Regions from separate parts of the Streptomyces sp. NPDC090022 genome, predicted to be linked through region 3. Evidence: riboswitches for the same ligand, from Rfam matches in the RefSeq annotation. Region 3 holds a riboswitch; each other region holds the start of a gene.

Region 1 (9,639 bases), on a different contig from region 3:
AGTCGCTCTACCATCGCTCGTATCCGTAGCAGGCTCTCCTCCGTTTGTGCCGGTGCCCGGTCTACGCGGGCAAACCGGCCCACGCGGAGCATCGGGGGATGCACATGACCAGCGCTCCGCATCTGCTGACCGAGGACCGTCCGGAGTTCGACCGGCTCCTCGACGAGGCGCTGCGCACCGCGCACGACCGGCCCGAGCTCGCCACCCTGGGCGAACGGCTGAACGCCGAACAGCTGCGCACGATGGCGATCGGCGCCCAGGCCCTGCTGACGGCCGCGGCCGCCGCCGAGTACGACCACTACGTGAAGGTCCGCGAGGAGCTGCGCGACGAACCGCTCGCGCCGTCACGTGCCGAGGAGGACGACGGGGACGGCGGCGGCGGGGCGGGGGTCAGCGCCGTGGTGGCGGTCCTCGCGCCGGTCCTGGCGGGCACCGCCATGCTGATCTTCCTGCTGGTGGGCTACATCCTGAAGCTGATCGAGCCCGAACCGGCCTTCGCCGACACCATGCTGACGGCCGGCTGGCTCTTCGGCGCGCTGACCGCGGCGGCGATCCTCTGCGCGGCGGTCGGACTGCTCGTGACGGCCGTGCGCAACAGTGCCACGGAGGTCGCGGCGGACGTGGCCGAGGCGGTGCCCGAGGAGGTCTCACGGGCCAAGGAGGCCTGGCGGCACGCGCTGCTGGAGCGCGGCATCGTGCCGTTCCTGCGGGACGCGCTGGCCGACCCGAGCTCGGGCACCGGGTTCCCGGTGCCCCGCACGCCGGGGGCCGGGCGCATCCCCAACCTGGGGTACACCCGGCCCGATTTCACCAGTCCGGGCTCCCCCTCACAGGGAACCCGGCCCGGCTACACGCCTCCGGACTTCACCAGTCCGGACTTCGGCGGCCCGGAGACCGAGCCGCGGTAGGCCCTGCGGCCCGGTCGGCTACTTCATCGCCTTGGGGGCGTGGTTGGGGTCGGCCGGGCGGGAGGGCTGGTCACCGAAGCGCGCGAGCGGCGGCGGGTCGCCCGGGTCGGGCTGGCTGGGCAGCCGGCTCCACTGCTCGTTGCAGGTCAGGGAGTCCGGGTTCGTCGTGGTGTTGATCCGGCAGAGCGTCTCCCAGACCTCGCCCTCACGGGTGAGAACCTCGACGTGGACAATGCCGTCGGCCGCCGAGACGGCGGTGGCGCACGCCGAACGCGGGTACGTCGGCCGGCCGTCCGGCGATTCCGTGTCGGTCAGGTCGTACCAGATCCAGTTGGTCGTCGGGGAGAGCTCGCGCAGACCCACGTAGGTCCGGCCCCCGGTGAGGACGGACTTGACCTCGTGCCCCTCGATGCCACCGACGACGACGGCGTCCACGTCCGAGCACGGGCCCGGCTCACCCTGCGGACCCGTCGGACCGGTGAAGCCCCGGGGGCCCTGCTCGCCCTGCGGACCCGTCGGACCGGTCGGGCCCCGCCGGCCCTGCTCGCCCGGGTCGCCCTGCGGGCCGGTCGGGCCGGTGGGACCCCGCCGGCCCTGCTCGCCCGGGTCGCCCTGGTCGCCCTGCTCGCCCTGCGGACCACGCGGACCCCTGTCGCCCTTCGGGCCGCGGGGACCGGTCGGGCCGACCTTGCACTTGTCGTACGACATCTGCTGCTGCGCCGGCGCCTCGGCCGCCCTCTTCGTGGCCTTCTTGGCGGGCTTCTTGGCCGCCGCTTTCTTCGCCTTGTCGTCATCGTCGTAGTGCTCCGGCTTGTGGTGCGACGACTTGCACCGCTTGTCCTGGGGCGAGGCGAGGGATGGTGCGGCGACGGCGGGGAAGGTGACGCCCGCCAGCACCAGGGCCACCGACGCGAGAGTGCCACCGGCGAGCCAGCGGCCGCGCCGGGGCAACGGGCCGAGCGAGGAACGGGTCCTGTCCTCAGGACTCACGGGACGCATACGCCACTCCTTGGGAAAACCGGATCGAATGACTTACCGGGGCACATCCTGTGGAGCACGGAAGCCATGGACACGACGCCTCGCTCATCCGTCAACGGAACGGACCAGCGGCTCGCCGCCACTCGGGTGCGTCCGCGGCGGCCACCGGCCCGGCCCCGGCGAGCCGCCCGCCCGGCGGGCACGGGCGTCCCTAGGGTCACCGGCCGTGAAACCGACCATCTGCCTGTGCATGATCGTGAAGAACGAATCCGCCGTCATCGAGCGCTGCCTGAGCTCCGTACGCGACCTCATCGACACCTGGGTCATCTCCGACACCGGTTCCACCGACGGCACCCAGGACCTCATCCGCACCACCCTGCGCGGCATCCCCGGTGAGCTGCACGAGGAACCCTGGGTCGACTTCGGCCACAACCGCAGCCTCAACATCGCCCACGCCCGCGGCAAGGCCGACTACCTGCTGCTGCTCGACGCCGACCTGGTCGTACGCCGGTCCGGCCCGCTGCCCCCGCTCACCGCCGACGCGTACATGCTGCGCCACGCGGGCCCCACCGAGTACCGCATCAAGCGGCTGGTCCGCGGCTCCCTGGCCTGGCGCTACGAGGGCGTCACCCACGAGTACCTCACCTGCGAGGGCGAGGACTCCGAGCGGAACCTGGACGCCCTCGTCATCGAGGACCACGCCGACGGCGGCTCGCGCCACGACAAGTTCGAGCGCGACGCGCGGCTGCTCGGCGCCGAGCTGCGCCGCGACCCGTCCAACACCCGCACCGTCTTCTACCTCGCCCAGACGCTGCGCGACCTGGGCGACACCGCCGGGGCGATCCGCCTGTACGAGCGGCGCGCGACGATGGGCGGCTGGGCCGAGGAGGTCTACTTCGCCCTGCTCCAGGCCGGGGTGCTGCACGCGGACGCCGGCGACTGGCCGGCGGCGATGGACGCGCTGACCCGGGCCTGGGAAGCCCGCCCCGAACGCCTGGAGGCCTGCTACGAACTGGCCTCCCGGCTCCGGCAGCGGGGCCGTCACCACGCGGCCCACGCCCTCAACAGCGCCGGCCTGGACCGGCCGGCCCCCGACGACCTGCTGTTCACCCAGCCCTGGGTGTACCGCTGGGGGCTGCTCTTCGAGCACTCGATCACCGCGTACTGGGTGGGCGACCCGGCCGCCTCGCTCGCGGCCTGCGACCGGCTGCTGGACCTGCCCGACCTGCCCGAGACCTACCGTCGGCAGACCTTGGCCAACCGGGTCTTCGCGGCGGAACGCCTGGCCGTACCGGCCCAGGGCCCGCGGATGTGACGGCGCGACCCCGGGGTCCGGAGCAAGACCCTGAGCCGGCGCGGAAACGGTGCTGCTCCCGGGGAACGGTGTTCCTCCGGGAGCAGCACTCCCCCCAGTCGGTCCGCGTCAGTCCGCCAGCGGCAGGTCGACGCGGTTTCCGGCAGCGGCGAACTCGGCGGACTTCTCCGCCATGCCCGCCTGGATCTCGTCCGCCTTCAGGTCGCCGCCGTGCTCACGCCGGATGTCCTGCGAGATCTTCATCGAGCACATCTCCAGGCAGCATTCTTCATCGGAAAGTGCTGGTGAGCAGGCATCTCACTCGCTAACGTCGATCTCTCATCCGCACGAGTCCGGGGGACCCCTGCACGCCCGTACGCGATGGCTGCTGCCGACAGCTGCCATCGCAACCCTGTTCGCAGCAGCGGGATGCACCACAACGCCCCCGTCGAACACCCCGAGTGAGCCACCGCCTTCCGCGTCGTCCTCACCCAACGCTGCGGCGGCGCCTCTGACACTGGCGCAGCTGAAGTCTGCCGCCTTCAAGAGTGGCGAAGTCCCACAGGTACGCGACGGCATCATCGAAGTGCGTGAACCCGGGCCGGAGGGCAGCGGGCCTTCCTTCGCACCAGCCTCTGTCCCCTCCTGTCAAACGCTGATTGACGTGGTCAATGCCAAGGGTTCACTCGCCCACGTCTTCCAGACCTTCAACTGGGACGACGACATCTGGGGCGGCGGCTCAACCCTCGCCTCCTATGAGAACGGCAGAGCCGAGCAGCGATTCGCTGATCTCAGGCAGTCGCTTTCCTCCTGCCGGACCTACGACGGCGAGGCTTGGGCCGGAAAGTTCACCGCCACGGTCGCCCCGGGGCCGGCTCCATCATTCGGGGACGAGGCGGTCAGCTTCACGGAGACCATCCCGCTGGGCGCCGAGCGCGGGGGAGACCGGAACGAGACGGTCGTCGTCGTCCGGACCGGCAACACCATTGCGTCCTTCACCGCGCTCAACGTGGGCGGGACCGCCTCCTTCCCGCCCGACCTCATCACCAGGCAGGTCGAGCGCCTCCGAGCAGCCCAGCAAACAGGCGCCCCCCTGTAACTACGGCCAGGGCCGAGTGCCGGCGGGAGGCCAGCGGATGAGAGGAGCCGGACGGAGGCGCATCATGAAGACATGGACGGCATCCCGGATCTCAGGGACGTCAGCGCGCCGGGCCGCGTGGCCGGACTCGACGAGGGGATCAGCACCGCGGAGCTGGCCCTCGCCGCCCGCAACCACGGCCTACCACTCGAAGCCCTGCGCTACGACACCAGCCCGCCCGGCCTCCACTACGTCCTGGTCCACTACGACATCCCCTCTGCCGACGCCGACGCGTGGCGGCTCACGGTCGGAGGACTCGTCCGCCGCCCCCTCTCCCTCGACCTGACGGCCCTGCGGGCGCGTCCGCCGGTCACCCACCGAGTCACCCTGGAGTGCGCGGGCAACGGCCGGGCCCGGCTCGCGCCCCGCCCCGTCAGCCAGCCCTGGCTCGTCGAGGCCGTCGGCACCGCCGACTGGACCGGCGTCCCGCTGGCCGACCTGCTCGCCGAGGCGGGAACCGTCGAGGGCGCCGTCGAGGCCGTATTCACCGGCGCGGACCACGGTGTCGAACGCGGCACCGAACAGGACTACCAGCGCGGCCTCCCGCTCGACATGGCGACCGATCCGGCCCAGGGCGTGCTGGTGGCGTACGCCATGAACGGCGCTCCGCTGCCGCCCCAGCACGGCCACCCGCTGCGCCTTGTCGTGCCCGGCTGGTACGGCATGGCGAGCGTCAAGTGGCTGCGTGACATCACCGTCACCGACACCCCCTTCACCGGCTTCCAGCAGGCCGTCGCCTACCGCTACCGGCAGACCCCGGACGAGCCGGGGGAGCCCGTGGAGGTCATCGCGCCTCGTGCCCTGATGATCCCGCCCGGCTTCCCCGACTTCATGTCCCGCACCCGAGTCGTCCGGCCCGGACCCGTCCCGATCGCCGGGCGCGCCTGGTCCGGGCACGGCCCGGTGGTCCGCGTGGAGGTCAGTAGCGACGGCGAGGAGAGTTGGGCCGACGCCGAGGTGACCGCCGACCCGGCACGGCCCTGGGCGTGGGCCGCGTGGCACACCAGCTGGACGGCGACGCCGGGCTCGTTCCGCCTCACCGTCCGCGCCACCGACGCCGCCGGGCACACCCAGCCGCTCGCGGCCTCCTGGAACCGCGGCGGCTTCGGCAACAACCTGGTCCAGCGGGTCGAGGTGGTCTGCCTCACGTAGGGGTGGCATGGGAGAGGGCCGTGCACTGACTGGGCGTCTGCTGTCAGCTGGATCAGCCCAACGAAAGACGAAGGCCGGCCGACGACTCCCCCCGGATGTCGTCGGCCGGCCTCGTTTGCGCAGGTCAGTCGGCCAGCGGAAGGTAGACGCGGTTGCCGGAAGCCGCGAACTCCTTCGACTTCTCCAGCATCCCGGCCTCGATCTCCTCCGCGGTGGCGTCCGCCTCGCCGCCGAACTGCTCAGTGATGCTTCTGCTGATCTTCATCGAGCAGAACTTCGGACCGCACATCGAGCAGAAGTGCGCGGTCTTGGCCGGCTCCGCCGGAAGCGTCTCGTCGTGGAACTCGCGCGCCGTGTCCGGGTCCAGGGCCAGGTTGAACTGGTCCTCCCAGCGGAACTCGAAGCGGGCGTCCGACAGCGCGTCGTCCCACTCCTGGGCCCCCGGGTGGCCCTTGGCCAGGTCGGCCGCGTGTGCCGCGATCTTGTACGTGATGACACCGGTCTTCACGTCGTCGCGGTTGGGCAGGCCCAGGTGCTCCTTGGGCGTGACGTAGCAGAGCATCGCGGTGCCCCACCAGGCGATCATCGCGGCGCCGATGCCCGAGGTGATGTGGTCGTACGCCGGGGCGACGTCCGTGGTGAGCGGGCCCAGCGTGTAGAATGGGGCCTCCTCGCAGATCTCCTGCTGGAGGTCGATGTTCTCCTTGATCTTGTGCATCGGGACGTGGCCCGGGCCCTCGATCATGGTCTGCACGTTGTGCCGCTTGGCGATCGTGTTCAGCTCGCCCAGCGTCTTGAGCTCCGCGAACTGCGCCGCGTCGTTGGCGTCCGCGATGGAGCCGGGGCGCAGGCCGTCGCCGAGGGAGTACGTGACGTCGTACGTCGCGAGGATCTCGCAGAGCTCCTCGAAGTGCGTGTAGAGGAAGTTCTCCTTGTGGTGCGCCAGGCACCACGCGGCCATGATCGAGCCGCCGCGCGAGACGATGCCGGTCTTGCGGCGGGCGGTCAGCGGCACGTACGGCAGCAGCACGCCGGCGTGGACCGTCATGTAGTCGACGCCCTGCTCGGCCTGCTCGATGACCGTGTCCTTGTAGATCTCCCAGGTCAGGTCCTCGGCGCGGCCGTCGACCTTCTCCAGGGCCTGGTAGAGGGGCACGGTGCCGATCGGGACGGGGGAGTTGCGCAGCACCCACTCGCGCGTGGTGTGGATGTTGCGGCCGGTGGAGAGGTCCATGACCGTGTCGGCGCCCCACTTGGTCGCCCAGGTCATCTTGTCGACCTCCTCCTCGATGGAGGAGGTGACCGCGGAGTTGCCGATGTTGGCGTTGACCTTCACCAGGAAGCGCTTGCCGATGATCATCGGCTCGATCTCGGGGTGGTTCACGTTCGCCGGGAGCACGGCGCGGCCCGCGGCGATCTCCTCGCGGACGACCTCGGGGGAGACGTTCTCGCGGATCGCGACGTACTCCATCTCCGGGGTGATCTCGCCGCGGCGGGCGTACGCGAGCTGCGTGACGGCGGCCCCGCCCCGGCCCCGGCGGGGCTGGCGCGGGCGGCCGGGGAAGACCGCGTCGAGGTTCTTGAGGCCGCCGCGGGGCGAGGTGTGCTTGATGCCGTCGTCCTCGGGGCGCACGGGGCGTCCCGCGTACTCCTCGGTGTCGCCGCGGCCGATGATCCAGTTCTCGCGCAGGGGCGCGAGGCCGCGGCGGACGTCCGTCTCGATCTGCGGGTCGGTGTACGGACCGGACGTGTCGTAGAGCGTCACGTCCTTGCCGTTGGTGAGGTGGACCTGGCGTACCGGCACCCGGATGTCGGGGCGGGAGCCCGCGACGTACCCCTTGTGCCAGCCCGGCTGGCGCTGTTCCCCGCCGGTGCCGTCCTGGCTGACGGCAGGCGTCGTTGCGTCCTGAATGGTCATGAGACCTATCTCCCTACGCCGGCATTACCCGGTAACAGGTTCGGCGGTCGGCGCAGCCTCCTCCCGTACGCATACATGTGATGCGCGTACGGTGATCAGCGCCCTCTCAGCCCGGTGCTCCGAGCTCCCGCGTTGTGCAAAGGTGCCCCCACGCTAGCGTCCTGTGTGGCGTGCTGAACAGTGGGCCCTCTCATCTCTTGCGATGATCTGCCTGTGACATCCTCCCCGCAGCCCCCCACCGAGCCCGGCCGACCCACCGACCCCAGCAGTCACAGCCACGGGCACGGCAACCGGCACGGCAACGGACACAGCCATGGGCACAGCCATGGGCACGGGCCGGCCGCCCCGGTCTCGAAGCACCTGCGCAAGGTCATCGCGGCGGTACTGATCCCGTTCGCCGTCGCTGTCTTCGTGGGCATGGCGATGCTCTGGCCCGGCGGTGCCCCGGGACACGAGCGCACCGGGGTGGGCTTCGACCGGCAGACCCAGCAGGCCAAGGTCGTCGCGCTGGAGAATGTCGACTGCAAATCGGTGAACGCCGCACAGGTGCCGTCGACGGCCAACCCCACCACCCCCCAGGGGCGCGAGGCGCAGGCGGCCCGGACCGGCGAGTGCAAGAAGGCGACCATCGAGGTCGGCACCGGTCCCGACAAGGGGCGGACCTTCGTCGAGATCGTGCAGCCGGGCGCACCGCGGCAGTTGGAGAACGGGCAGGAGGTCGTCGTCGCCTACGCGCCGGACGCGCCGCAGGACCTGCAGTACTCCGTCATCGACGTGAACCGGAAGTTCCCGATCGCGCTGCTGGCCGGCGTCTTCGCCCTGGTCGTGGTGGTGGTCGGCCGGATGCGCGGGTTCTTCGCGCTCGTCGCGCTCGCGGTCAGCTTCGCGATCCTGACGATGTTCATCCTCCCCGCCATCCTGCAGGGCTCGAATCCGCTGCTGGTGGCGGTGATCGGGGCCAGCGCGATCATGCTGATCGGGCTCTACATGTGCCACGGGCTGACCGCCCGGACCTCGGTGGCGGTCCTGGGCACGCTCGTCTCGCTCCTGCTGATCGGGGTCATGGGCTCGGTCCTCATCGACTGGGCGTTCCTGTCGGGCAACACCGACGACAACACCGGGCTGATCCACGGGCTGTACCCGGACATCGACATGAGCGGTCTGCTGCTCGCCGGCGTCATCATCGGATCGCTGGGTGTGCTCGACGACGTGACGGTCACCCAGACCTCGGCGGTGTGGGAGCTGCACCAGGCCGACCCGGAGATGGGGCCGCGCGCGGTGTACCGGGCGGCGATCCGGATCGGCCGCGACCACATCGCGTCGGTGGTCAACACCCTGGTGCTGGCGTACGCGGGCGCCGCGCTGCCGCTGCTGCTGCTGTTCTCGATCGCGAACAGCAGCGTGGGGGCGGTGGCCAACAGCGAGCTGATCGCGGAGGAGATCGTACGGACCCTGGTCGGCTCGATCGGGCTCGTGGCCTCGGTGCCGGTGACGACGGCACTGGCCGCGCTGGTGGTGTCGGCCGACCGGCCGGCATCCGCGGCCACCGGTGCCGGCGGCCGGGCGCCCGCCGCACCGGGCCGCGGCGGGCGGGGCCGCAGGCGCAAGCGCTGACGCCGGCCGCGCACACGCGGCGGCTCAGCCCGCGTTCTGCTCGTTCTGCCGTGCCTCGGCCAGGATCTTGCCGAGCGCTTCGTCGAGGTTCTCCTCGAAGTCACCCAGCGTGCGCTCCTGACCGAGCGGAACCAGCCGGTCGGTCCGGTCCAGGAAGGCCACCAGCGGCGCCGCGCCGGCCCGGAACAGCGCCCGGTCGCCACCGACCTGGAGCCGGATGTGGACGTCGGAGAGCTCGTCGGGGTCGGTGGGGGCGATGTGCACGTCCCCGTCGCCACAGGGCTTGTTGATCCCGTCGAGGAGGAGCTCCCGGCCGAACGCCCAGGTCACCGGGGCGTCTCCGGGAAGGTGGAAGGTCAGGCGGACCGCGTAGGGATCACCGGCGTCGTACCGGAGCTCCACCGGGATGCGGAACGCGAGCTCCTCGGAAACGAGGAAGCTCATCATGACCTCTGCCTGTACCGACTCGCGCATTTCCTACCCCGCAGTGTTGGAAGTGGCCAGGAATGGTCCCCCAAGGCCCTCTTGACAAGGGTGGTGGAAGCGCTAGCAGATCACAAGGAGTGAGTTTTCAGATACTGATAGAGAAGGAGAGGGTGCTCAACAGCGCGCCTACTTCACTCCGCAGCCGCCCAAC
Region 2 (9,639 bases), on a different contig from region 3:
CATCACCGCGCCGGTGTCCACGCTCCTGGCCTCCGCCGCCGGGTACGCACTGGCCCGGATCCCGGTACCGGGACGCGGTGTGGTGCTGGCCCTGGTGGTGGCGACACTGATGATCCCCGCTTCGGTCACCTTCGTACCGACGTTCGTGGTCGTCGGTTCCATGGGCGGCATCAACACCTTGTGGGGCATCATCGTGCCCGGCCTGTTCAACCCGTTCGCGGTGCTGCTGTTCCGCAACTTCTACCTGCAGTTCCCGAGCGAGATCGAGGACGCCGGACGGCTCGACGGCCTGGGATGGCTCGGGCTGTACCGCCGGATCGCCCTGCCGAGCTCCGGGGCGATGCTGGCCTCGCTCGGCGCGCTCTCCTTCATCGACAGCTGGAACTCCTTCCTGTGGCCACTGGTCATCGGACAGGACCCGTCCACGTGGACCGCCCAGATCGCCCTTTCGACGTTCATCACCTCACAGACGATCAACCTGCCCGGCCTGTTCGCCGGTGCCGTCGTCACGGTGACGCCCCTGGTCGTCATGTTCCTGGTCGCCCAGCGCTACATCGTGGAAGGCATCGCCAGCACCGGCCTCAAGGGCTGAGGCCCGGACCGCACCACGCTCCACCCGGCACGCTCCACCCCCGCACCACGCTCCACCCCCGCACCCTGCTCCTCACCGCAGCCATACGACCCCCATCCGCAAGGAGTCCCCCCGTGACACCTCGCACCACCGCGCTCCGGCGCGCGACGACGGCTCTCGCTCTGTCATCCCTGCTGCTCGTCGGCACCCTCACCGCCTCCGCGGCGGCGGCGGCGACCGCCGACGCCACCGCCAACGCCCATGCCAACGCTGCCCCGCCCCGGGTGCTCACGGGCGAGCAACTCGCCGCGTCGTGGGCCGCTCCTCTCTCCACACGGGGCCGCTACGTCGTGGACGCCGACGGCAACCGTTTCAAGCTCAAGTCGGGCAACTGGGCCGGCGCGCAGGGCACCTGGGAGGGCAGCGGCGACGTCGGCGACGCGACGAACCACCAGGCGGACCAGATGTCGCACAACATCCCGCTCGGCCTGGACCGGGTCCCGATGAGCCAGATCCTCGGCGACTTCCACGCCATGGGCCTGAACAGCATCCGACTGCCGTTCGCCAACGCACTGATCCACGACACGACCGTCGTCCCGGACGCCGCCGTCGCCGCCAACCCGCAGCTGCGCGGAAAGACCCCGCTCCAGGTCTTCGACGCGGTCGTGGCGGCCCTGACGGCGGACGGATTCGCCGTCATCCTCAACAACCACACCACCAGCTACCGCTTCTGCTGCGGACTGGACGGCAACGAGCGCTGGAACAGCGGCCAGTCCACCCAGCAGTGGATCGACGACTGGGTCTTCCTGGCCAAGCGCTACCGGACCGACAAGCGGGTCGTCGGAGCCGACCTGCGCAACGAGGTACGCCGCGACACGTGGAACGACCCCAACTGGGGCTGGGGCAACGACCACGACCTGCACAAGGCGATGGAGGAGGCGGGCAACAAGATCCTCCAGGCCAACCCCGACCTGCTGATCGTCATGGAAGGGATCAACTGGCAGGGCATCCCGACCGACCTGACGCCCCACGGCCGTCCGATGCTCACACCGGTGGCGACGCTGTCCAACACCCTGATCCGGTCCGACAAGCTGGTCTACGCGGCCCACTTCTACGGCTACACCGGTCCCCACCACACCGGCGCCACGGGAACGGGCGAGACCCACGACCCGCGCTACGAGGAGCTCACCCCCGAAGAGCTCGTCAAGGCCGTCGACGACGAGGCCCTGTTCGTCACCCGGTCGGGGCAGCACTTCACCGCTCCCGTGTGGATCAGCGAGTTCGGCGCCGCGGGCCGGGGCCCGGCCGACGACAGGGAGCGCGACTGGTTCACCCGCTTCACCGACATCATGGTCAGGAACGACACCGACTTCGCCATCTGGCCCCTCGTCGGCTGGACCGACGCCGGCGGCCGGCCGCAGGACACCTGGGCCATGGTCAGCTACGCCCAGGACGGGACCCGACTCGGCGTGATGGACGCCGGTGACTGGCGCGCCGCGGACTGGTACAAGCTGGTCGATGCCCCGAGCAGGACCGGCCAGATAGCGCAGGGCCCGCGATGGAACATGCTCAACCTCGACTACGGCGACTCCAACGTCTCCGCCACCATGCTGGCCAGGCCGGACTGGTCACCCGGCAACCGCAAGGGCAACTGCCCCGACACCCAGCGCCTGGTCGGTCTGGGCCGCAGCGACAGCCGTGGCCTGTGCACCGACGCCGGCCAGCCGGCGAAGGGCAGCGGCGCCTGGACCGTGGTCTCCGACGAACGCTTCGTCACGGGCGGCGACTGGGCGAGCGGCTACAACAAGCTCCAGTGCCCCGAGCGGTCCTTCGCCGTCGGCTACAGCGTGAACCGCAACGCGATGGTCTCCCTCCTGTGCGCCCCCGCGGCGGCAGCTCTGCCCACCACCGGCCGCGCCCTCTGGTTCGACCACGGTGACAACCGGCCCGCCACCGGCGGTTCCAGCCAGAGCGACTGGGCACCCGGCTACTACAAGGGCCAGTGCGCCGACAACGAGTACCTCGCCGGCGTCGCCTTCACCTGGAAGTGGCTGCACCACGGCGTCCCGGACGCCCTGCTGTGCCGCCCCCTCGCCTGATCCCTTCCCCCCGTTCCCTCCTCCCGATCCACCGACACCCAGGAGTACCCGGCATGCCTCGCCTGGAGATCGCCGAGAGCGGATTCCTGCTCGACGACCACCCGTTCCGCATCATCTCGGGCGGACTGCACTACTTCCGCGTCCACCCGCAGCAGTGGGCCGACCGGCTGGACAAGGCGCGGCTGCTGGGACTCAACACCATCGAGACCTACGTCCCCTGGAACCTCCACGCTCCCCGCCCCGGTGAGTTCAGGATGGACGCGGGTCTCGACCTCCCCCGCTTCCTCACCCTGGCCGCCGAAGCCGGCCTGCACGTCCTCCTGCGCCCCGGCCCGTACATCTGCGCCGAATGGGAGGGCGGCGGCCTGCCCGCGTGGCTGCTCGCCGAGGAGGACATCGCGCTGCGCAGCCGCGACCCCCGCTTCCTCGCGGCGGTCGACGGATACCTGGGCGCCCTCCTCCCGCCCCTCCGGCCGTACCTCTCCTCCGCGGGCGGACCGGTCATCGCCGTGCAGCTGGAGAACGAGTACGGGGCCTTCGGCCAGGACCCGGACTACCTCCGGGACCTCGCCGACCTGCTCCGCAAACACGGCGTCGACGTACCCCTCTTCACCTGCGACCAGCCGGCCGACCTCGTCCGCGGCGGCCTGGACGGCGTCCTGCGCACCGCCAACTTCGGAAGCCGCGTCGAAGCGGGCCTCGCGGAACTGCGGCGGATCCAGCCGCACGGGCCGCTGATGTGCTCGGAGTTCTGGATCGGCTGGTTCGACCGGTGGGGCGGCATCCACACCACCCGCGACGCCGCCGACGCCGCGGCCGAGCTCGATCGCCTGCTCGCCGCGGGTGCCTCCGTCAACATCTACATGCTCCACGGCGGCACCAACTTCGGATTCACCAACGGAGCGAACGACAAGGGCACCTACCGGCCCACCGTCACCTCGTACGACTACGACGCGCTCCTAGACGAAGCCGGCGACCCCACACCCAAGTACGAGGCGTTCCGCGAGGTCATCGCCCGGCACGCGGAGGTCCCCGACGAACCGCTTCCCGAGCCCGCCCCGAAGCTCGCCCCCGTGGCCGTGGACCTCGACCGATGCGGACGACTGTTCGATCAGGAGCACCTGTTCGGCGCCCCGGTGCGCGCCGAGCGCCCGCTCACCATGGAGCAGCTGGGCCAGTGCTTCGGCTTCGTCCGGTACGAGACGGAGCTGCCGTGCGCCGGGCCCGCCGTGCTGCGCGTGGACACCGTCCGCGACCGCGCCCAGGTCTTCGTCGACGGGCAGCCCGTCGGCGTACTCGAACGGGAGCACCACGAGCACGCCCTCGCCTTCGTCTCGCCCCGCAGCGGCGCACGTCTGGTGGTCCTCGTCGAGAACCAGGGCCGCGTCAACTACGGCACGGCCATCCACGACCGCAAGGGCCTCCTCGGCCAGGTCACGGTCAACGGCGCGGCCCTCGGCTCCTGGACGAGCAGCGCCCTGCCGTTGGACCGCCTCGACGCCCTCGCCCTCACGCCCTCCGCACCCGTGGCCGGCCCCGCCTTCCACCGCGGCACCTTCGAACTCCGCCGGACCGCCGACGCGTACCTCGGCCTGGACGGCTGGACGAAGGGACTCGCCTGGGTCAACGGCTTCCCGCTGGGCCGCTACTGGTCCAGGGGACCGCAGACCACCCTGTACGTCCCCGCCCCGGCCCTGCGCCCGGGGCGCAACGAGCTCACCGTCCTGGAACTCCACGCCACGGCCTCCCGCAGCGTCGAGCTGCGCGGCCGCGCCGACCTCGGCATCCGCGAAGACTGACACCCGCCCGGAGCGGCCCGTGCACAGCAAGCGACGCCTCGTCGGGCAGCGCCTCGACCGCGTACTCAGGGAGCGGATCCGGCCGGCCGTCCACGCGCGGACGGTCCCCCTCCAGGCCGGCATCCGGAACGTCCTCGGCGAGCCGGTTCCGGTCGCCGCCGGTCTGGGCGCCCCGTACCGACCGGTCCAGGTCGGCCACCGGTGGGGACCGGTTCCCGGAGCGGGAGGCCCGGCGCGGCGGGCGCGGCCGCCCCGCTCGTCACGGTGGACGACGAAGCGGTCGTCGTCGAAGTGGTCAAACTGGCCGACGACCGGTCCGGCGACCTCGTCGTCCGCCTCTACGAGGCCCACGGCGCCCGTGCCCGGACCACACTCGGGCTCGACGTCCCCTGGGACACCGCCACCGAGACGGACCTGCTGGAACGCACGCCGGCGGGCTCGACGCCGATGCGGCCGAGCACGCCGGAGGCCACCCCGCTCCCCTCACGTTCCGCCGTTTCACCCGTCCGCCCGACCCATCGACACCCCACACCAGACCGGAGAGCCGAACCGTGCCCGACGAACTCCAGGCCGTCCTGTTCGACATGGACGGCACGCTCGTCGACACCGAACGTCTGTGGCGGCAGGCCGTGCAGGAAGAATGCCGGGAACTCGGCCTCGTCCTCACGGACGCGGACCTCCCGTACGTCCTCGGCCGTGCGATCGAGGACACCGCCGCCCACGTCGCCTCCCGCCGGCCCGGCCATGCCGACCCGGTGCGGCTCGCGGCCGCGTTGGAGCGCCGGTTCACCCGGCTCGTCCGTGCCGGCGCGGTCCCGCTCCCCGGAGCCGAACGCCTGCTGGCACAGCTGGCCGCATCGGGGGTGCCCACCGCCCTGGTGTCGGCATCGCCGCGTCCGGTGGTGGACACCGTCCTCGCCGTGCTGGGCCGGCCGGGCTTCGCCGTCACCGTCGCGGCGCGCGAGACACCCCGTACGAAGCCCTTCCCGGACCCTTACCAGGCGGCTCTGACGGCCCTGGGCACCGACCCGGCCGCCTGCGTGGCGATCGAGGACAGCCCCGCGGGCATCGCGTCCGCCGAGGCCGCGGACCTCACGGTACTGGCCGTTCCGTCCCTGACCCCCGTATCCGCGGCACCGGGCCGGAGCGTGGTCCCCAGCCTGCTGGACGTGAACCCCGGCCTGCTCCGGGCCCTCGCGGCAGCCCGGGCTCGGTGAAGCGGATCCGGTGACAGCGCGTCCTGGCCCTTGACCTGCAAAAACGCAGGCAGGGAGCAGAGATCCAGGAGAACCTCGATGATGCGCACCGTGTTCATGGGTAGGGCGTGATCATGCCTGACGTCCGCAGCCGTACTGGCGACTCCCGGCTGCCTATGAAGCGAGCGAGGGAGCTCGACCGGAGTAGCCGACTTTGGCGGAAGCGAATGAGGTCCGCCGGGGCCGACCGCGACCGTCGGGCTGAGAGGCCGGAGGGCGTGATGACCCGAAGGCGACCCCCAGCACCTGATCCGGACAATGCCGGCGCAGGGAGCCCGCTTCGTAGGTCGTCTGCGTACCCGGGCCGCGCTGTGGTCCGGGTTTCGTGACGGCCGCCGCACCGGACCCCGCTACCGGAGTCCGGTCAGGACCTGCCCGGCTTTTGACCGCATCGAGGCCAAGTTCCCGGCCTCGGCCGTCGCCGTCCTCGGCTGCCCCGAGCCCTGGCCCACCCTGGAACCGGCCGCAGCGGTGCTCGCGTACTTCGCGGTCCCACGCGGCTGAGCCGCGAACGGGCCGGGTCGTTTCAGCGGCGCGGCCTGTCCACGCCATCGACGCGGCTACAACCGGGTCCGGCCGGTCGCGGCGGGCCACATCGCGCTCCCGCGACCACCGGTACCCGTGACGAGCCACGACCTGCCCGGATCGATGCCGTGACGGCCCCCTGTCCCCCATCGCCGGGGTACGGCGGCGACGCGCGCCCGCGGGCTACTTCTTGGGCATCCACGCCTTCCAGGTGGTCTCGTTCTCCTTGACCCACTTCTCCGCCGCCTGCTCCGGGGTCAACTTGTCGGCCGCGACGTACTTGGCGACGAGGTTCTGCTGCTCGGTCGTCCAGCGGAAGTTCTTCAGGAACCGCGCCGCCTCGCTGTCCTCCTTCGCGAACTCGGCGTTCATCCACTTCTTCAGCGGAACGTCGGGGTAGGCGCACGCGACCGCCTTCTTGTCGGCGTCGCAGCCCTCCTCGTACGGCGGCAGCTTCACCTCGACCAGGTCCATGGTCGCGTTCATCCACTGGGGGGTCCACCAGTAGGTGAGGAAGGGCTTCTTGTTCTTGTACAGCTGTTCCAGCTGTGCCAGGTGCGTGGCCTCGGCGCCTGCCTCGATCGGCTTGTAGTTCAGGCCGAGGTTCGTGATCAGGGCATTGTCGTGCGAGACGTATGACGGGTCGCCCTTGATGAACTGGCCCTGGGAGCCGCTCTCGGGCGTCTTGAGGAGGTCGGCGTACTTGTTGAGGTTCTTGGCGTCCGTGATGTCCGGGTGCTCATCCGCGACGTACTTCGGCACGAACCAGCCGATGTGGCCCGTCACGCCGAGCTCGCCGGCCGGGACGACGCTCTTGTTCCCCTCGACGTAGCGCTTCTCCTCCTGCGGGTGGCCCCAGTCCTCCAGGATCGCGTCGATCTTGCCCTGGCTCATCGCGTCCCATGCCGGGGTCTCGTCCATCTGCCGGGTGCTGACCTTGTAGCCGAGCTCGTGCTCCAGCAGATAGGCCGCGACCGCCGTGTTGACCTCGGCGCCCACCCAGGACGGGGTGTGCAGGTTGACGGTCCCGGACGCGCCGCCGGTCTCGGCGGCGCTGCAGGCGTTGATGGTGAGGAGAGCGAGCACGGCGACTGCCGCGCTGCCCACCTTGACACCGTGGGCCTTGATCCGCGGATGGCGGAAGCTCTGTGTGGTCATGGTGAGTTGCCTTTCGTGGGGAGGGGGGTGGGGAAGCCGGGGGTCCGGGCGGCCCGTGTCAGCGACGGGCAGCGGCGGTGGGGTTCCCGGCGGGGGGCTGGGTCAGCTTGTCCAGGGCGAGGCCGAGGCAGACGATGCCGGTTCCGGCGATCAGTCCGGTGCCGAGCTCACCCGCGGTCAGGCCCTTGACGACGTCGAAACCGAGCCCACCGCCGCCCACCAGGCCGCCGATGACGACAACGGCGAGGACGAGGACGACGCCCTGGTTCGCCGCGACGAGCAGCGCCGGCCGGGCGAGCGGCCACTGCACGTCGCGGATCTGCTGCCACGTGGTGGCGCCCAGGGAGCGGGACGCCTCCATGGCCGCCGGACTGACCTGCCGCAGGCCCTGTGCCGTGACCCGTACCACGGCAGGCAGGGCGTACACGGCCGCCGCCGTGATCGCGGCGACCCGGCCGGCGTTGAACAACTGCACCACGGGGATGAGGTAGATGAACTGGGGCAGGGTCTGCATGGCGTCGAACACCGGGCGCAGCACCCGTTCGACGGCCTTGACGCGGGCCGTCAGAATGCCGAGGGCGAAGCCCGTCAGCAGGGTGAGGGCGATGGCCACCAGCACCTGCGACAGGGTGTAGAGCGACTTGCCCCAGATGCCGAGCACTCCCGTGCAGGACAGCGCGAGCACCGCGGTCAGAGCGGCCCGCCGGCCGCCGACCAGCCAGGCGATCGCCCCGGCCGCCAGCAGCACCGACCACCAGGGCAGGGCCTGGAGCCCGTCGTTCAGCGGATTGAGCACCCAGGTGGTGAAGTTGCCGGCCCACACGGAGGAACCGCCCAGGACGGGGACGTCCTGGTACACCGAGGCCACCAGCCAGTCCACGCCCGTGTTCAGCGGCGCGGCGATGTCCACGGTCAGGGCGCCGGGCCAGTCGTCGGCCAGCCGGGGGCCCAGGGCCAGTCCGGCCGCCGCCACCGCGAGGGCCAGGCACGCCGCCCGTCGGCCGACGGGCGTGCCCGCGCGGGCTCCCGCCGCGGCGGTCGTGCGGTCCAGCCACACCGCGACCAGCACGATCGCGAGGCCGGCGGTCAGGCCCTGCCCGAAGTCCCTTGTCTTCAGCGCCTGGTAGACGCTCTCGCCGAGGCCGCCGGCGCCCACCACGGAGGCGATGACCACCATCGACAGTGCCATCATGATGGTCTGGTTCAGCCCCAGGAAGAGCTGCGCCCGCGCCATGGGCAGCCGCGCCGTCCACAGCCGCTGCCAGCGGGTCGAACCCAGGGACCGGGACGCCTCCAGTACGCCGGCGTCCGTGCCGCGCAGCCCCAGGGAGGTCATCCGGACCATCGGCGGCGCCGCGTAGATCACCGTGGTGATCAGCGCCGACGGGGTTCCGATGCCGAAGACCAGGACGAGCGGGAGCAGGTACGCGAAGGCCGGCAGCACCTGCATGGTGTCCAGCACCGGCCGCAGCAGTCGCTGGGCGCCGTCCGAGAGGCCGCAGGCCAGGCCGAGGAGCAGCCCGAGCAGCGTCGCCGCGGCGACGGACACGAGCATCAGGGCCAGGGTCCCCGTGGTCTGCTCCCACAGGCCGAGCAGACCACAGCCGGCCAGGGAACCGACGGCGACGAGGGCCGGACCGGCCCCCCTGCGGCCCGCGCCCGCCGCGTACCACGCCAGGGCCGCGGCGAGCGGGAGCACGCCCGCCCAACCGGCCGAGGTCAGGAGCCCGTGGACCGCGTCGACCGAGTCGGTGGCGGTGTTCGACAGGTGCAGCAGGAAGTACAGGAACACCGGATGGCTGTCCCGGTTGTCGACCACCCAGTCGGCGAAGGAGTCCAGGGTGGGCGCCAGGTCGAGACGCAGCGACTGCGGCCAGCCCCCCTCCGCGAGCAGTGCGATGGTGGGGAGCAGCAGAGCGAGGGCGAGCAGCACCACCGGGGCGGCGGGGCGCAGCGGGCTCCGGTCGGACCGGGGCGCGAGCGGCCGTACCCCGTCCCGGGTCCGCTCGGTGCGCGCGGGCGCGAGGGACTTCGTGGCGCTCATGCCGTCACCGCATCCTGGCCCGCGTCCGATGGGGCGGCGCCGGCCTCCGACCCCGCCGGGGCCGGAGCCGCACCGGCGACCACGGCGAGCAGGTGCGCGTGGTCCACGACCCCCAGCAGCTTCCCGTCCGAGACCACCCGGGCGGGCACGCCGTCCCGGACGACCGCGGCGATGCCCTCGGCCACGG
Region 3 (9,639 bases):
CTGGTCCAGGCGGTACGGCCGGGCGCGCTGCGGCTGCTGGCGGGGCGGGCCCTGCAGGAGGAGGCCGGCCGGGTCGGCCGGCCGCTCGGCGTGCTGTGCGCGGTGGCGGCGGGCTGGCTCGCCGTACCCGCCCTGCGCGCCGGTGGCGGGGCGCCGCCCCCGCTCGGCCCGCTGACCGTCCCGGCCGCCGTCCTGGTGGCGCTGTGCGCGGCCGCGACCCTGCTGACCTCGGCGGTCGAGGCCCGCCAGGCCCGGTCCGCGGCCCGCGCGGCCCTGCTGGACCTCGGGACGCCCGGCAGGGTGCTGCGCACCGCGGCGACCCTGCGGGCCACGGCCCTGTTCGTCGTGTGCGCGCCGCTGAGCTGGGCCGTCGCCCAGCTGACGGCGGTCGCGCTGACCCGCTGACCCGCCGCGCGGGAAGCTGTTGAGTCAACGAGGCAACGCGACGGCCCGTTCCTGCGTCTGGCAGAGGTACCGCACAACCTGCCAGACGTGAACGGAGCCCTCGGTGCTCATAGGCCTGCTTACCGCCATCGCGGCGTCCATCTGCTACGGCACGGGGTCCGTGCTGCAAGCCGTGGGCTCGCGCCGGGCCGCCCGCTCGACCCCGGCCGACGCCGGGGTGACCCAGCACGGCGGGCCCAACCTGGCGTCCACCGCGAAGGCGGCGATGACCTGGGAGTTCATCGTCGGCACCATCCTCGACTTCGTGGGCTTCGGACTGGGCGCGCTGGCCGCGCGGCTGCTGCCGCTGTTCCTGTCCCAGACCGTCATCAGCGCGAACCTCGTCGTCACGGCGGTCCTGAGCGTGAAGATGCTCGGCATCAGGCTCACGCGCAAGGAGTGGACCTCGATCGGCGTCGTCTGCGGAGCGCTGGTGCTGCTGGCCAGCGCCGCCGGCCACGAGGGCAGCGGTTCGACCCCGGTCTCCACGCACTGGTGGCTGCTGGCGGTCACCCTCGTGATCATCGTGGGCGGCACCGTCGCGGTCCGGCTGCTGGGCGCCCGCGCCGCGATCCTGGCCGGTCTGCTCTCGGGCCTCGGCTTCGGCGCGCTGGGCGTCGGCGTCCGCATCCTCGACGGCGTCGACCCGTTCGACCTGGGCACCCTCGTCTCCGACCCGGCCCTGTACGCCATCCTGGTGGCCGGCTTCGGCGGCATGTACCTGCACACGGTCGCCCTGCAGATCGGCTCGGTCAACGGCGCGACCGCCGCGCTGGTCGTCGGCGAGACGGTGCTGCCCGGCGCGATCGGCGTCCTGTGGCTGGGCGACGCCTCCCGCGCCGGCTTCGCCTGGCTGGCCGTCCTCGGCTTCGTCCTGGCGGTGGCGGGCGCGGTGGCCGTCGCCTGGTACGGCAAGCACAACGCCGCCGAGGAAGAGCGGACGCCGGCCCCCGTACCCGTCGGCTAGGCCGACTCCGCCTCCGCCCCCGCCGGCAGGACCACGACCTGGTCCGGCGCGAAGCGGACCGCGACCGGGTCGCCGGCCTCCGGCGCCCGGGCGAGGTCGCACTCCGCCTCGAGCACCGGGCCGTCGGCCGGCCGCAGCGTCAGGGTGACGTGACCGCCCCGGAAGGTGCGGGCCTGCACCACGCAGTCCAGGCCCGAGGAACCCAGGCCCGAGGAGTCCAGCGTGACGCCCGCGGGGCGGACCAGCAGCCGGTGTTCGCCCTGCGGCGAGCCGGGCGGGACCGGGATCCGCCCCCACGGGGTGGTGGCGGCCGTCCCGGAGACGGTGGCCGGGACCACGTTCTCGAAGCCCAGGAACCGGGCCACGAACTCCGAAGCCGGCCGCCGCCAGACCTCCAGCGGCGTGCCCGCCTGCGCGATGTGCCCGTCGCGCATCACCACCACCCGGTCGGCCAGTGCGAAGGCCTCGCCCTGGTCGTGGGTGACGGCCAGCACGGTCGTCCCGAGCCGGGAGAACAGCGCGCGCAGTTCGACGACGAGCCGTTCGCGCAGGCTCCGGTCGAGCTGGCCGAGCGGCTCGTCGAGCATCAGCAGCCGCGGCGAGGGGGCCAGCGCGCGGGCCAGCGCGACCCGCTGCTGTTCGCCCCCGGACAGGGAGGCGACGGGCCGGCGCTCGGCGCCCGGGAGGCCCACCAGCTCCAGCAGTCCGGCCACCTGGCTCTCCGACGCGCTCCGCGCGAGCCCCCGCATGCGCAGGCCGAACGCCACGTTGCGGCCGACGTCACGGTGCGGGAAGAGCTGGTGGTCCTGGAACATCAGGCCCACGCCCCGCCGGTGCACGGGCACGGCGGCCTGGTCGGCGCCGCCGAGCAGGACCCGCCCGGACGCGACCGGCTGCAGGCCGGCGATCACCCGCAGGAGCGTGGACTTGCCGCTTCCGCTGGGCCCGAGCACGCACACGATCTCGTGCTCGGCGACGTCGAGCGAGACCGCTTCGACGACCGCCCGCTCGCCGAAGCGGACCGTCACCGCGTCCAGGGCCAGCAACGGCGTGGCACTCATCAGAACTCTCCCGAGGTCGTGGCGGGTCGCAGCCGCTCCAGCGCCAGCAGGGACACCGCGCACACCAGCATCAATATCGTGCTCAGGGCCATCGCCTGTCCGTAGTTGAGCTCCCCCGCCCGCCCCAGCAGCCGGGCGACGGCCACCGGCAGGGTGGGAGCGTCGGGCCGGGCGATGAAGACGGTCGCGCCGAACTCGCCGAGCGAGACCGCGAAGGCGAACCCGGCCGCGATCAGCAGCGCCCGCCGCACCAGCGGCAGGTCCACCTCCCGCCAGGCCCGCCACGGGGAGGCGCCGAGCACCGCCGCGGCCTCCCGCAGCCGGGCGTCCACGGCCCGCAGCACGGGCAGCATGGTCCGTACGACGAACGGCACGCCGACCAGGGCCTGGGCCAGCGGCACCAGGATCCACGAGGTCCGCAGGTCCAGCGGCGGCTCGTCCAGCGTGATCAGGAAACCGAAGCCGACGGTCACCGCGGACACGCCCAGCGGGAGCATCAGCAGCGCGTCGAAGCCGCGGACGAACGGGCCCGCGATGGGGGTGCCCCCGCTCGAGCGAGGCCGAGCGTGGGGGAGGGTCAGGGCGGCGGCCGCGAGCCCGCCGATCAGCAGGGCGATCACGGTGGCGGCCAGGGCGTACCGCAGGGAGTTCCCGATCGCCTCCAGCGGCGGTACGAGGAAGGTCCCGCCGCCCGCGCCCGCGTCCCCCAGCGCCCGGTAGAAGCCGAGGCCGTAGCCGCCGGGGGTGTCGAAGGAGCGCTCGACGAGCACGGCCAGCGGCGCCACGATCAGCACCGCGATGGTCGCCAGCACCCCGCCGAGCAGGGTGCGCTGCGCCCAGCCGTGCGGCCGGTGGGCGGTCCGGGCGGGGTCCACCAGCCGCAGCGCCCGCTCGCGCCGGCGCACGGTCCAGGCGTGCAGGGCGAGGATCGCGCCGATCGCCGCGAACTGCACCATCGTCAGCACGGCCGCCGTCGACAGGTCCAGGAGCTGCGCGGTCTGCCGGTAGACCTCCACCTCGAGGGTGGCGTACGCGGGGCCGCCCAGGATCAGGACGACGCCGAAGGAGCTGAAGGTGAAGAGGAACACCATCAGCGAGGCGGCGGCGACCGACGGGGCCAGCGCGGGCAGCGTCACGCGCCGCCAGGCGGCGAACCGGCCGGCGCCCAGCACCCGCGCGGCCTCCTCCTGGCGCGGGTCGAGCTGCGCCCACAGGCCGCCGACCGTGCGGACGACGACGGCGTAGTTGAAGAAGACGTGCGCGAGGAGGATCGCCCACACGGTGGTGTCGAGGCGGACGCCCACCGTCTCGTCCAGCAGACCGCCGCGGCCGAGCAGGGCGAGGAAGGCGGAGCCCACCACCACGGTCGGCAGGACGAAGGGAACGGTCACCACGGCCCGCAGCACCTGCTTGCCGGGGAACTCGAAGCGCGCGAAGACGTAGGCGCCGGGAAGCGCGATCAGCAGGGTGAGCGCGGTGGAGACGAACGCCTGCCAGGTGGTGAACCACAGCACGTCGGCGATGTCGGGGCGGCCCAGCACCTCGCCGAAGCGGCCGAACTGCCATCCGGCATCGGTCCTGAGGCCCCGCCCGACGATGGCCGCCACGGGGTAGGCGAAGAAGAGCGCGAAGAAGGCGAGGGGCAGCGCCAGCAGGGCGAGCCGGACGAGCGTCGCCCGGGTCCCCTCGCCCGGTGCCGCGCCGGGACGCGGCGCGGCGCCCCCAGGCGCCGCGCCCGTTCTCCCGCCCTTGCCGCCGCCTACTTCACGACGGTCGAGGTCCATGCCTTGACCCACTGCTCACGGTTCTTGGCGATCGCTTCCGGAGTGACGGTCTCCGGCTTGTCGATGACCACACCGTGCCGGGTGAACAGCTCCGGCAGCGCGGCGTCCGTCGTCACGGGGTTGACGAACATCTGCAGCGGCATGTCCTCCTGGAACTTCTTGCTGATCAGGAAGTCCACGAGCGCCTTGCCGCCCTCTTCGTTCCTGCCGCCCTTGAGCAGCCCCGCGAACTCGATCTGGCGGAAGCAGGTGCCGGTGGCGACGCCCGTCGGGGCCTCGGCCGGCCGGGGCTCGCCGTACAGCACCTCGACCGGCGGGCTGGAGGCGTAGGAGACGACCAGCGGACGGTCGCCCTTGGCCTTCTTGCCGCCGGCGGAGCCGGAGAAGCGCTCGTTGTAGGCCTGCTCCCAGCCGTCGACGACCTCGACACCGTTGGCCTTCAGCTTGGCCCAGTAGTCCTTCCAGCCCTCCTCCCCGTACTTGCCGACGGAGGCGAGCAGGAAGCCGAGGCCGGGCGAGGAGGTCGCCGCGTTCTCGGTGACCAGCAGGTTCTTGTACTCGGGCTTGATCAGGTCGTCGAGGGTCTGCGGCGGGACGAGCTTCTTCTCGGCGAAGTACGCCTTGTCGTAGTTGACGCAGATGTCGCCGGAGTCGACGGGGGTGACCCGGTGCTCCTTGTCGAGCACGTACTCGGGCTTCACCCGGTCCAGGCCCTTGGCCTCGTACGGCGTGAAGATGCCGTTGTCGAGGGCGCGGCTGAGCAGGGTGTTGTCCACGCCGAAGAAGACGTCGCCGCGCGGCGAGCCCTTGGTGAGGATCTCCTGGTTGAGCGCGGCGCCCGCGTCACCGGACTTCAGCACCTTGACGGTGTAGCCGCTCTGCTGCTCGAACTCCTTGAGGACCGTGTCGGTCACGTTGAAGGAGTCGTGCGAGACGAGCGTGACGGTCCTGGACTTCGGCGAGCCGCTCGTGGCCGTGCCCTTGTCCTTGTCCTTGGCGTCCCCGCCGCCGCACGCGGCGAGCGTGCTGACGCCCAGGGCCGCGGCGAGCGCGGCGCCCGCCATTCTCTTGGTGGTGCTCACTGGTGTATTCCTCCTGGGATGTCCAGGAGAAGACGCGGCCCTGCCCGGCGTCGGTGGAGCGGTCGCCGGGCAGGGCGCAACAGCATGAGTGGTGACCGAACTTCCTACCCCGAATGACCGGGGCGAGGTTCAGAGGGTCTGCGGATGACGGTTCCCGCACTCTCAGCGCTGTGGCGCTCCCCTGTCGGAATATGAAATTGGTTCGGCCACAGGGTACCCCGTGGCCGAATCCCGCCGGAGGGAGCCGGAAGCTAGCGCTCCGAGGCGGCCAGCTGGCCGCAGGCGCCGTCGATCTCCTGGCCGCGGGTGTCCCGTACGGTCACGGGCACGCCGTGCCGGGCGATGGCCTCCACGAAGGCCCGCTCGTCCTCGGGCCGCGAGGCGGTCCACTTCGAGCCCGGCGTGGGGTTCAGCGGGATCAGGTTGACGTGGACACGCTTGCCTTTGAGCAGCTTGCCCAGCAGGTCGCCGCGCCAGGCCTGGTCGTTGATGTCGCGGATCAGGGCGTACTCGATGGAGATCCGGCGGCCGGACTTCTCGGCGTACTCCCAGGCCGCGTCGAGAACCTCGCGGACCTTCCAGCGGGTGTTCACCGGGACCAGGGTGTCGCGCAGCTCGTCGTCCGGGGCGTGCAGCGAGACCGCGAGGCGGCACTTGAATCCCTCGTCGGCGAAGCGCAGCATCGCCGGGACCAGACCGACGGTGGAGACCGTGATGCCGCGCTGGGAGAGGCCCAGACCGTCGGGCTCGGGGTCGGTCAGGCGGCGGATGGCGCCGACGACCCGCTTGTAGTTGGCCAGCGGCTCGCCCATGCCCATGAAGACGATGTTGGACAGCCGCGCGGGTCCGCCGGGGACCTCGCCGTCGCGCAGGGCCCGCATGCCGTCGACGATCTGGTGCACGATCTCGGCGGTGGACAGGTTGCGGTCCAGGCCGGCCTGGCCGGTGGCGCAGAACGGGCAGTTCATGCCGCAGCCGGCCTGCGAGGAGATGCACATGGTGACCCGGTCGGGGTAACGCATCAGGACCGACTCGACGAGCGTGCCGTCGTGCAGCTTCCACAGGGTCTTGCGGGTGGTGTCGTCGTCGCAGGAGATGTGCCGTACGACCGACATCAGGTCGGGCAGCAGCTCCTGCTGGAGCTTCTCGCGCGAGCCGGCCGGGATGTCGGTCCACTCGGCCGGGTCGTGCGCGTACCGCGCGAAGTAGTGCTGGGAGAGCTGCTTGGCCCGGAACGGCTTCTCCCCGATCGCGGCGACCGCCTCCCGGCGCTCGGCGGGGGTGAGGTCGGCCAGGTGCCGCGGGGGCTTCTTGGCTCCGCGAGGGGCGACGAAGGTGAGCTCTCCCGGTGCGGGGCGGGCCATGGCAGGTACTCCTCGTAAGACGAAAGGCGCGCCGCAGAAGCAGCGCGCCCTTCCAGGGTAACGGCTGGGACCCGCACGGGTCCCTGATCAGCCTGCGACCATGATCAACTGGTGCCGACGAAGGCCGCCAGCAGCAGCCACACCACCGGTGCCGTCGGCAGCAGGGAGTCCAGGCGGTCCATGATGCCCCCGTGACCCGGGAGCAGGGTGCCCATGTCCTTGATGCCCAGGTCCCGCTTGATCATCGACTCGCCGAGGTCGCCGAGCGTGGCGCTCACGGCGACCGCGAGCCCCAGCAGCAGACCCTGCCACCAGCTGCCGCCGTCGACCAGGAACTCCATGCACAGCGCGCCGGCCGCCATGGCGAAGGCGACGGCGCCGAGCAGGCCCTCGCGGGTCTTGCCGGGGCTGATGCGCGGGGCGAGCTTGTGCTTGCCGAAGCGCCAGCCGACCGCGTAGGCGCCGGTGTCGCTGACCACGGTGAGCACCAGGAAGGTGACCACCCGCTGCGGACCGTCGTCCGCGGTGAGCATCATCGCCACGAAGGTCGCCAGGAACGGCACGTAGAACGCGGCGAAGACACCGGCCGTGACGTCCTTGAGGTAGTCCTCCGGCGGCTCGGTCATCCGCCATACGAGCACCGCGAGCGCCGTGAGGGCCATGGCCACCCACGCGCCCTCGGCCCCGCGGACGTATCCGGCGATGACCATGGCCGCGCCGCCGACCGCGAGCGGTACCAGCGGCGCCTTGATGCCCTTGCGTTCCTGGAGCCGGGACGTCAGCTCCCACAGGCCCACGACGACCGCGACGGCGACGACGCCGACGAAGACCGCCTTGACGATGAAGAGCGAAGCGAAGATGACCGCGCCGAGGCCGACGCCGACCCCTATGGCGGCGCGCAGGTCCCGCCCCGCCCGCTTCCTCTGCGGAGGCTGCGAGGAGGCCTGCGGGGCCTGCGATGGTGGCGTGGGCATGGGCTCCTGCGGCGGCGTCTCGGCACGGACCGGGGGGCCGCCCGGAAGGGCGGCCCCCCGATCATAAGCCGGACCCGCGGCAACCGGCTCCGCGGCCCAGGGAGAGTCGTTCATCAGACCTCGAGGAGCTCGGCTTCCTTGTGCTTGAGCAGCTCGTCCACCTGCGCGACGTACTTCGCGGTGGTGTCGTCGAGCTCCTTCTCCGCGCGGCGCACCTCGTCCTCGCCCGTCTCCTTGTCCTTGACGAGCTTGTCGAGGGCATCCTTCGCCTTGCGGCGCACGGAACGGATGGAGACCTTGGAGTCCTCGGCCTTGGTGCGCGCGACCTTGATGTAGTCGCGGCGGCGCTCCTCGGTGAGCTCCGGGAAGGTCACCCGGATGATGTTGCCGTCGTTGCTGGGGTTGACACCCAGGTCGGAGTCGCGGATGGCCTGCTCGATGTTGCGCAGCGCGCTCTTGTCGAACGGGGTCACCACGGCCATGCGCGGCTCGGGCACCGAGAAGGAGGCCAGCTGGTTGATGGGCGTGAGGGCACCGTAGTAGTCCGCCACGATCTTGTTGAACATCGCCGGGTGCGCACGGCCGGTGCGGATCGCGGCGAAGTCCTCCTTGGCGACCACGACGGCCTTCTCCATCTTCTCCTCGGCCTCGAGGAGGATTTCTTCGATCACCACGTGCTCCTGCATGTCAGATATGGATGGTTCAGGCGGGCGGCGCCGGCCTCGCGGCCGGCGGGACGCTCGGGGCGGCGCCCGGGGCTCGGGGGCACTACGCCCGGGTGCCCTCGTCGCTCACGAGCGTGCCGATCTTCTCACCCTTGACCGCGCGGGCGATATTGCCCTCGGCGAGCAGCTCGAAGACCAGGATCGGCAGCTTGTTGTCGCGGCAGAGCGTGATGGCGGTGGCGTCGGCGACCTTGAGGTCGCGCGAGAGCACCTCGCCGTACTCCAGCGCGTCGAACTTGACGGCGTCCGGGTTGGTCTTCGGGTCGGAGTCGTAGACCCCGTCCACGCCGTTCTTGCCCATGAGAAGCGCCTCGGCGTCGATCTCCAGGGCGCGCTGCGCGGCGGTGGTGTCGGTGGAGAAGTAGGGCATGCCCATACCGGCGCCGAAGATCACGACGCGGCCCTTCTCCAGGTGCCGCACGGCACGCAGCGGGATGTACGGTTCCGCGACCTGGCCCATGGTGATGGCGGTCTGGACGCGGGAGTCGATGCCTTCCTTCTCCAGGAAGTCCTGGAGGGCGAGGCAGTTCATGACGGTGCCGAGCATGCCCATGTAGTCGGACCGGGCACGGTCCATGCCGCGCTGCTGCAGCTCGGCGCCTCGGAAGAAGTTGCCGCCGCCGATGACGACCGCGATTTCCGCGCCGTCGCGGACCACGGCCGCGATCTCGCGGGCGATGGCGTGCACGACGTCGGGGTCGACACCCAGGCCGCCGCCGCCGGAGAAGGCCTCGCCGGACAGCTTCAGCATGAAGCGGCGGCCTGCCTTCTTGTCGTGGTCGCTCTTGTCGTCGGAAGCGGTGTGGGGGTCCACGCCCTGATTCATGGAGATCTCCTCGTGCACATACGAAGAAGGCCATTGCCGGTGGGTCCTTGCGGTTCCCTCTACGGCAATGGCCTCCTCGTCAGATCTGCGGTCGTCCTGCGCGAACGCGGACGACTGCCTCAGACCCTACCGGGGTCCGGGTGTCCGTCGCGTACGGACGGACTCAGATGCCGACCTTGATGCGGGTGAAGCGCTTCAGGGTGACACCGGCCTCGTCCAGGATCTGCTGGACGGACTTCTTGTTGTCCAGCGCGTACGGCTGGCCCAGCAGCGTGGCCTCCTTGAAGAAGCCGTTGACGCGACCCTCGACGATCTTCGGGAGCGCGGCCTCGGGCTTGCCCTCGGCGCGGGTGGTCTCCTCGGCGACGCGGCGCTCGGACTCGATGACCTCGGCCGGGACGTCCTCCTTGGA

The links. Region 3 has a riboswitch for thiamine pyrophosphate ahead of ACIPXB_RS28625 (thiamine ABC transporter substrate binding subunit). Riboswitches for the same ligand answer to the same signal wherever they lie in the genome.
Region 1: linked by a shared signal. The riboswitch ahead of thiC (phosphomethylpyrimidine synthase ThiC) and the one ahead of ACIPXB_RS28625 (thiamine ABC transporter substrate binding subunit) in region 3 are both predicted to bind thiamine pyrophosphate.
Region 2: linked by a shared signal. The riboswitch ahead of ACIPXB_RS00080 (hypothetical protein) and the one ahead of ACIPXB_RS28625 (thiamine ABC transporter substrate binding subunit) in region 3 are both predicted to bind thiamine pyrophosphate.

The regions. Positions count from the first base shown of each region.
Region 1 is NZ_JBIVFN010000002.1:125,675-135,313, forward strand. Features, by position in the region: gene ACIPXB_RS05025 (hypothetical protein) at 99-908, shown strand; gene ACIPXB_RS05030 (hypothetical protein) at 927-1,907, opposite strand; gene ACIPXB_RS05035 (glycosyltransferase) at 2,113-3,201, shown strand; gene ACIPXB_RS05040 (hypothetical protein) at 3,310-3,444, opposite strand; gene ACIPXB_RS05045 (hypothetical protein) at 3,845-4,279, shown strand; gene ACIPXB_RS05050 (sulfite oxidase) at 4,352-5,470, shown strand; gene thiC (phosphomethylpyrimidine synthase ThiC) at 5,595-7,388, opposite strand; TPP riboswitch at 7,382-7,529, opposite strand; gene ACIPXB_RS05060 (YibE/F family protein) at 7,602-9,002, shown strand; gene ACIPXB_RS05065 (SsgA family sporulation/cell division regulator) at 9,027-9,476, opposite strand; gene ACIPXB_RS05070 (IclR family transcriptional regulator) at 9,574-9,639, opposite strand, start outside.
Region 2 is NZ_JBIVFN010000001.1:12,227-21,865, forward strand. Features, by position in the region: gene ACIPXB_RS00055 (carbohydrate ABC transporter permease) at 1-592, shown strand, start outside; gene ACIPXB_RS00060 (glycoside hydrolase family 5 protein) at 706-2,670, shown strand; gene ACIPXB_RS00065 (glycoside hydrolase family 35 protein) at 2,724-4,469, shown strand; partial or broken gene ACIPXB_RS00070 (glycosyl hydrolase-related protein) at 4,761-4,895, shown strand; gene ACIPXB_RS00075 (HAD family hydrolase) at 5,021-5,686, shown strand; TPP riboswitch at 5,843-6,015, shown strand; gene ACIPXB_RS00080 (hypothetical protein) at 5,984-6,229, shown strand; gene ACIPXB_RS00085 (ABC transporter substrate-binding protein) at 6,434-7,408, opposite strand; gene ACIPXB_RS00090 (ABC transporter permease) at 7,467-9,452, opposite strand; gene ACIPXB_RS00095 (glycine betaine/L-proline ABC transporter ATP-binding protein) at 9,449-9,639, opposite strand, start outside.
Region 3 is NZ_JBIVFN010000021.1:84,606-94,244, forward strand. Features, by position in the region: gene ACIPXB_RS28605 (hypothetical protein) at 1-405, shown strand, start outside; gene ACIPXB_RS28610 (hypothetical protein) at 509-1,411, shown strand; gene ACIPXB_RS28615 (ABC transporter ATP-binding protein) at 1,408-2,457, opposite strand; gene ACIPXB_RS28620 (ABC transporter permease) at 2,472-4,124, opposite strand; gene ACIPXB_RS28625 (thiamine ABC transporter substrate binding subunit) at 4,232-5,338, opposite strand; TPP riboswitch at 5,422-5,531, opposite strand; gene rlmN (23S rRNA (adenine(2503)-C(2))-methyltransferase RlmN) at 5,590-6,702, opposite strand; gene ACIPXB_RS28635 (phosphatidate cytidylyltransferase) at 6,807-7,790, opposite strand; gene frr (ribosome recycling factor) at 7,790-8,347, opposite strand; gene pyrH (UMP kinase) at 8,445-9,227, opposite strand; gene tsf (translation elongation factor Ts) at 9,391-9,639, opposite strand, start outside.